DNA from 2 places in the Undibacterium sp. Ji50W genome. Region 1 is predicted to be linked to the other one. Evidence: predicted binding sites of a transcription regulator. Region 1 holds the regulator's gene; the other holds the start of a gene.
The links. Region 1 encodes LexA, which represses DNA repair genes until DNA is damaged. Its sites were predicted from a motif close to ACTGTATNNNNATACAGT; they were not measured.
Positions count from the first base shown of each region.

Region 2: dinB (DNA polymerase IV) is a predicted target of LexA. The motif match lies at 1,915-1,932, and genes of this name have one in related genera.

Region 1 covers NZ_JBMPOX010000018.1:5,462-8,752, reverse strand. The annotation lists gene lon (endopeptidase La) at 1-673, shown strand, start outside; gene lexA (transcriptional repressor LexA) at 978-1,634, opposite strand; gene rpsF (30S ribosomal protein S6) at 1,900-2,268, shown strand; gene priB (primosomal replication protein N) at 2,300-2,599, shown strand; gene rpsR (30S ribosomal protein S18) at 2,609-2,893, shown strand; gene rplI (50S ribosomal protein L9) at 2,920-3,291, shown strand, end outside.
Region 2 covers NZ_JBMPOX010000005.1:197,788-201,078, forward strand. The annotation lists gene ACO0K9_RS10865 (M16 family metallopeptidase) at 1-735, shown strand, start outside; gene dinB (DNA polymerase IV) at 808-1,863, opposite strand; gene ACO0K9_RS10875 (thioredoxin family protein) at 2,039-2,506, shown strand; gene ACO0K9_RS10880 (PAS domain-containing protein) at 2,576-3,291, shown strand, end outside.

The DNA of each region.
Region 1 (3,291 bases):
TCGCTATGACTTTGGCGTCGCTGTCAAGGATAACCAGATTGGCCAGGTAGTCGGTTTGGCCTGGACCGAAGTGGGCGGCGATTTGCTGACCATCGAAGCCGTAGCCATGCCGGGCAAAGGCGGGGTCATTCGTACAGGTACCCTGGGTGATGTCATGAAAGAATCGATCGAAGCAGCCCGTACCGTGGTACGCAGTCGCGCCAAGCGTCTGGGTATCAAGGCTGATGTGTTCGAGAAGAGTGACATCCATATCCACGTACCCGAAGGTGCAACACCGAAAGACGGTCCGTCTGCCGGTATTGCCATGACCACGGCGCTGGTGTCTGTGTTCACCGGTATCCCGGTTCGTGCTGATGTCGCCATGACAGGCGAGATCACACTGCGTGGCGAAGTATTGCCTATCGGTGGCTTGAAAGAAAAATTGCTGGCTGCACATCGCGGTGGTATCAAAACCGTGTTGATACCAGAAGAAAATGCCAAGGATCTGACCGAGATCCCGGACAATGTCAAAAACAAACTGGAAATCATCCCGGTTCGCTGGATAGACAAAGTCCTGGAAATCGCACTGGAAACCCAGCCTGTTCCTCTGGTCGACGAGCCAGTCCCCGTAGCTGCCGCCGCAACACCGGCAACGCCAGAAACACCGGCGGATACGACAGTGGTGAAACACTAGGTTGCTTAGAACTTGTTACGATCTGTAGCGAGCGAGCGTCAGCGGGGTGAAGAGCAGCGCAAAAAGCGGAATGTACTTAAGTACATGAGCATTTTGAGCAGCGCATGAGCCCCGATCACGCTCGCGCAGTAAGATCGTAAACAGGTTCTTAGGGGGTGTCGGCGTATGCCGGCACGCTCTGCTAGCCAATAAAGAAAAGCGCCCGATTTTTAATCGGGCGCTTTTTTATTGATGCTGGCATAAAAGTTTGAGGACGAGCCAGGCGTGATCCGGATGAGAGGGGAGGATCACGCCCAGGCTGTCCTCAAACCCAGTTTCTCATCAGGCCGACTGCCAGGCCTTCCAGAGCAAAATCTTCTTCGGTATCGCCGACCCTGATGATGGGATAATCCGGGTTTTCTGGCATCAGTTCGATCAGGTCACCGGTTTTCTTGTAGCGTTTGACGGTGACATCATCACCCAGGCGGGCGACGACGATCTGGCCATTGCGGGCGCTGTCAGTTTTTTTGACGGCCAGCAAATCACCATCGAGTATGCCGGCATCGCGCATGGACATGCCGCGTACCTTCAGCAAAAAGTCAGGCTTGGCAGAGAACAGGGCGGGGTCCACATGGTAGGTGGATTCGATATGTTCGCTAGCCAGTATCGGCGAACCGGCAGCGACGCGGCCAACCAGCGGCAGGCTCAGTTGCATCAGTGCCGGATGCGGTAGCGCCATCTGTATGCCGGGGATGTGGCTGGACAGTGCGGATTCCAGCAGGCGTATGCCGCGCGAGGTGCCAGCGGCAATCTCGATCACACCCTTGCGTGCCAGTGCCTGCAAATGCTCTTCGGCCGCATTGGTGGAGCGGAATCCCAGTTCAGCGGCAATTTCTGCGCGGGTAGGCGGAAATCCGGTATTTTGGATGGCATCCTTGATCAGGTTAAGTATTTGTTCCTGGCGGGCAGTCAGTTTTAGCATGGCGTTTTCTAATGGTGAATGTGCTGTATATGCAAGCAGTCTGTATTTTTATACAGTAAAGCTGAATATGCAAGTCAAAATCCGAAAAGAGTAGCAAAAATGTGAAAAATATCCTCATTCAAACAGGTGAATGAGGTGTTTGCCTGGCTAAGTCACTGATCTAATTGATCAAAATGAAAAACTGGGTTATTATTGTCGGCTTTCCTCTTCCCGCACTCGTCTTGACGCCGAGGCGGGCTATTTTTATTGTCCACAAGGAGAATATATGCGTCATTATGAAATCGTATTTATCGTACATCCCGATCAGAGCGAGCAAGTTCCTGCAATGATCGAACGCTACAAGGCAAGTGTTGTAGCGCGTGGTGGTCAAATCCATCGCGTTGAAGACTGGGGCCGTCGTCAACTGGCTTACATGATTCAAAAACTGGCGAAAGCGCACTATGTTTGCTTGAACATTGAATGCGATGCTGAAACTCTGCTCGAGTTGGAAACAGCATTTAAATTCAATGATGCTGTCTTGCGTCACCTGACAGTCAAACTGAAAAAAGCAGAAGCAACACCTTCTCCAATGATGAAAGCTGTTCAGAAGGAAGATGCTGCAAAAGCGCAACGTGTTGAAGCGCCTGCTGCTTAATTATTCATTGACAGAGGTCGTGTAAAAAATAGTGAATCAGCTGAAGCTTGTAGCCCGGATCGTAGAAAAAACCGCATTGCGGTACACACCGGCCGGTATACCGATAGCTTCTGCGACATTGATGCACAGTTCGGAAACTCGTGAGGCGAACGCAGTTCGACAGGTCGAGTTTGAAATTTCAGCAGTTGCGGCAGGGGAGATTTCCCGCCAATTCAATGAAATTGCACTGGATGTGCCGGTGGAATTTACTGGTTTTTTAGCACGCAAAAATCGCAATAGCAAAAGTCTCGTTTTTCATGTCACTGAATTCGGGACACCTTTACTAGATTAGGAGCCAAAAATGGCATTCGGTAAAAAATTCGACAAAAGCAAATTGAAGCAAAAGCGTCAGCAACAAAATCCTTTGTTCAAGCGCAAAAAATTCTGCCGTTTCACAGCGGCACATGTAGAAAAAGTTGACTACAAAGACATCGACACACTGAAAGACTTCGTGCAAGAAAACGGCAAAATCATGCCTGCACGTCTGACAGGTACTAAAGCGTTGTACCAGCGTCAAGTTGATACAGCAATCAAACGTGCACGTTACCTCGCGTTGCTGCCATACACTGATTTGCACACAGCGTAATTGACGACAAGGTAAAGGAGAAAAATATGCAAGTTATTCTGTTGGATAAAGTCGTTAATCTCGGCAATCTGGGTGATGTAGTTCGTGTAAAAGACGGCTATGCCCGTAACTTTTTGATTCCTCAACGTATGGCTCGTCGTGCAACGACAGTTGCCGTTGCTGAATTCGAAGCAAAACGCGCTGAACTGGAAAAAGTAGCAGCCGCCAAATTGGCAGCAGCACAGGCTCAAGGTGAAAAACTGTCCGGTTTGACAGTGCAAATCACCCAGAAATCTGGTGTTGATGGCCGTTTGTTCGGTTCCGTTACTAACTTCGATATCGCTGACGCCCTGACAAAACAAGGTTTCGCGGTTGAAAAAGCACAAGTGCGTCTGCCACAAGGTCCATTGAAGATCGCT
Region 2 (3,291 bases), on a different contig from region 1:
GCATTCTGGAAAGAGTTCTACGGTGTCAACCAGGCTAACCAGGCGCAATTGTCCATCGTTGGCGAGTTCGATGCAGCCGCCATCAAAACCCAGTTGCAGACCGCCTTTGGTGACTGGAAGGCACAGCAAAACTTCAGCCGCCTGGCCAGGCCTTATCGCGCCACCAAGGCCGAAGAAAAACAATTGATCACACCGGACAAGGCCAATGCCTTCTTCTATGCCAGCATGCAGGTACCCGTCGGCATCAAACATCCTGACTACCCGGCACTGGTGATGGGTAATTACCTGCTGGGTGGTAGTTTTAACTCACGCATCCTGGAACGCATACGCCAAAAAGACGGCATCAGTTATGGCGGTAGTTCCTCCTTCAATGGCTCATCCCTGGATGAAGTCGCTTCCTTCTCGGTCGCGGCCATTTATGCACCGCAAAACCGCGTCAAGCTGGAAACCGGCATACGGGAAGAAATTAGCCGCGCCCTGAAAGATGGCTTTAGCGCCGCCGAACTGGAAGACGGCAAGAAGAGCCTGCTACAGCAAATGCAACTGGAACGCAGCCAGGACAATGCCCTCGCATCCACACTGACCACCAACCTGTATCTGGGTCGTAATATGCAATTTGATGCCGAGATGGAAAAGAAAATCCAGGGCCTGAGCGTCACCACCATCAAGGAAGCCATGAACCGGCATCTGGGTTATGACAAGCTGGTGCGGGTTTTTGCGGGTGATTTCAAATAAGCCTACAATCAAGTAAGCCTACAAACCAGGCTGCAAGGAATTCCCTCCTTCTCATGAGGAAAGTCCTTGCAGCTATTCACCACCAAACAAATTCAACTGACTCTCGGTTTTCTCATCGGCTAGCCGCGTTCCCAGACCCAGCAGGCGTACTGGTAACTGGCGGCGAGAATAGCCGGTTGCCAGCAGTTGTGCATACATGTCCTGATCCAGCGCCCTGGCACCGCATTCCACCGTGGTGACGCGAAAATCTGAAAAACGGATTTTGACATACAGCTTCTGTATACTGTCTTCTGCTGCCGCCCTTTGCATGCGCTGCTGCAAGGACTTGAACAGGACCGGCAACTCGGCCTGGCAGGTGGCTAAATCCGGTAAATCGATGGTATAGGTTTCTTCCACACTCACTGATTTACGTTCCGAGTAAGCGCATACTTCACGCCGGTCTATGCCACGGCAAAGCTGGTACAGATTATTCCCCAGTTTGCCAAAATGCTGCATCAGGTCCGGTAGCGACCAGGTCAGCAAGTCGCGGCATTCATGGATGCCCATGGAATGCAGTTTGGCGGCAGTGACCTTGCCGACACCAAACAGGCGGGCCACCGGCAAAGCGGCGACGAAGTCTTCCACCTGGTCGGGCAAAATGACGAACATGCCATCTGGCTTGTTCCAGTCACTTGCGATCTTGGCCAGGAACTTGTTCGGTGCCACCCCGGCAGATGCAGTAATGCCCACCGTGTCGGCAATGCGCGCCCGTATCTCTTGCGCTATCAGGGTGGCACTGCCTTTGTACTGGGTGGAATGGCTGACATCCAGATAAGCTTCATCCAGCGACAGCGGTTCCACTGCATCGGTGTAATCACGGTAAATCGCCAGGATCTGGCGCGAGGCTACCCGGTATTTTTCCATAGTCGGCGGCATGATCAGCAGGTCCGGGCAGCGCCGCACCGCCTGTGACATCGGCATGGCCGAACGGATGCCGAAGCGGCGCGCTTCATAATTACAGGTCGCCACCACCCCGCGCTGGTCGGGCTTACCGCCCACCGCCAGGGGTTTTCCACGCAGCGTCGGATCATCACGCATCTCTATCGCTGCATAAAAACAGTCACAGTCGCAATGGATAATCTTTTTCAAACTGGCTACTCAAAGTAAGAATACCGTATTTTATCCCGAATCCAGGGTTTAACTGAGCATACATACAGTATAAATGCGACTAATTCTTGTAAGAAATGACTAGTTGTTGTGGTTTAAGCTAAGATAGTCTTATCTTCCGCAACACGATTTGCATGCTTTTTTTGAAGGATAGGTGATGAAAAAACTGTTTTCGCTGATTTGTACTATGGTTTTTGGCTTGAGCATGGCGCATGCCGGCACCAATCCGGCGCAAGTCTATGATGAAAGCGCCGATGCCAGGACCGCCATCACCAAAGCGCTGGCAGAAGCTCAAAAAAGTGACAAAAAAGTTCTGGTGATCTTCGGTGCCAACTGGTGCAAGGATTGCCTGGAACTGGACAAATCCATGCATGGCAAAAACGCCCCCCTGCTGAACAGCAAGTTTGTCACCGTCAAGGTGAATGTCGGCCAGTTCGATAAAAATATGGACCTGTCCGATAGCTATGGCACGCCGACCAAAAAGGGGATACCGGCAGCGGTCTTGTTAAGGCCGGACAATAGTGTGCTGTATGCATCCAAAGGTGGCGAATTGTCGAATGCCCGCAAAATGAGTGAGCAAGGGGTATATGATTTTTTTGATGAAATCACCGCCCTGTATCACTAAGCATGGTCAATCCGGATGTCTGATCTGTCTCCCCCACCCATGCTTCCGCCTGATCAGGCGGAGCTGGACATGCTGAGACGCAGCCATCATCTGTTATCGAGTTTTTCGCATCATCTGCCGGTCATGTTTTATCAATACCGGCGTTATCCGGATGGCCGCGTCTGTTTCCCATACGCCAGCGATGCCGTCAGCACTTTTTTTGGGGTCAAGGCAGAACAGTTGCGTGAAGATGCCCGTTTCCTGGCAAGCATCATACATCCGGATGATTTGCCGAAAATGATAGTCGCGATACGTAAATCGTATACCGATCTCAGCGTCTGGCACCAGGAATACCGCATCATTTCTGCCGACAAGCCAGACCGCTGGGTGATGGGGAATGCCACGCCAGAATTATTGCCGGATGGCAGTATATTGTGGCATGGCTTTCTGACAGACAATACCGAACGCAAGCTGACCGAGCAAAGATTGCAGGCTGCCGAACGCCAGCGCCGCCTGGTCATGAAGGCTTCAAACCAGGGGCTGTACGATATCAATCTACAAACCGGCGAAGGCAGTTTCAGTCCGGAATACCTGCAGATGCTGGGTTACGACCCGGATGACTTTGCTACGCCGCAACTGTTCTGGGATTATTTCTGGGGCACGGGGGTGCACCCGGATGATGTCAAAAGTCTTAAGAAAGCCTATAAAGCCCATGCCCAGGGCATGGGCAAGGGTGACTACCATGCTGAATTCCGACAAAAGAACAAGGCTGGCGCCTGGCGCTGGATCATGTCGCTGGGCAGCAT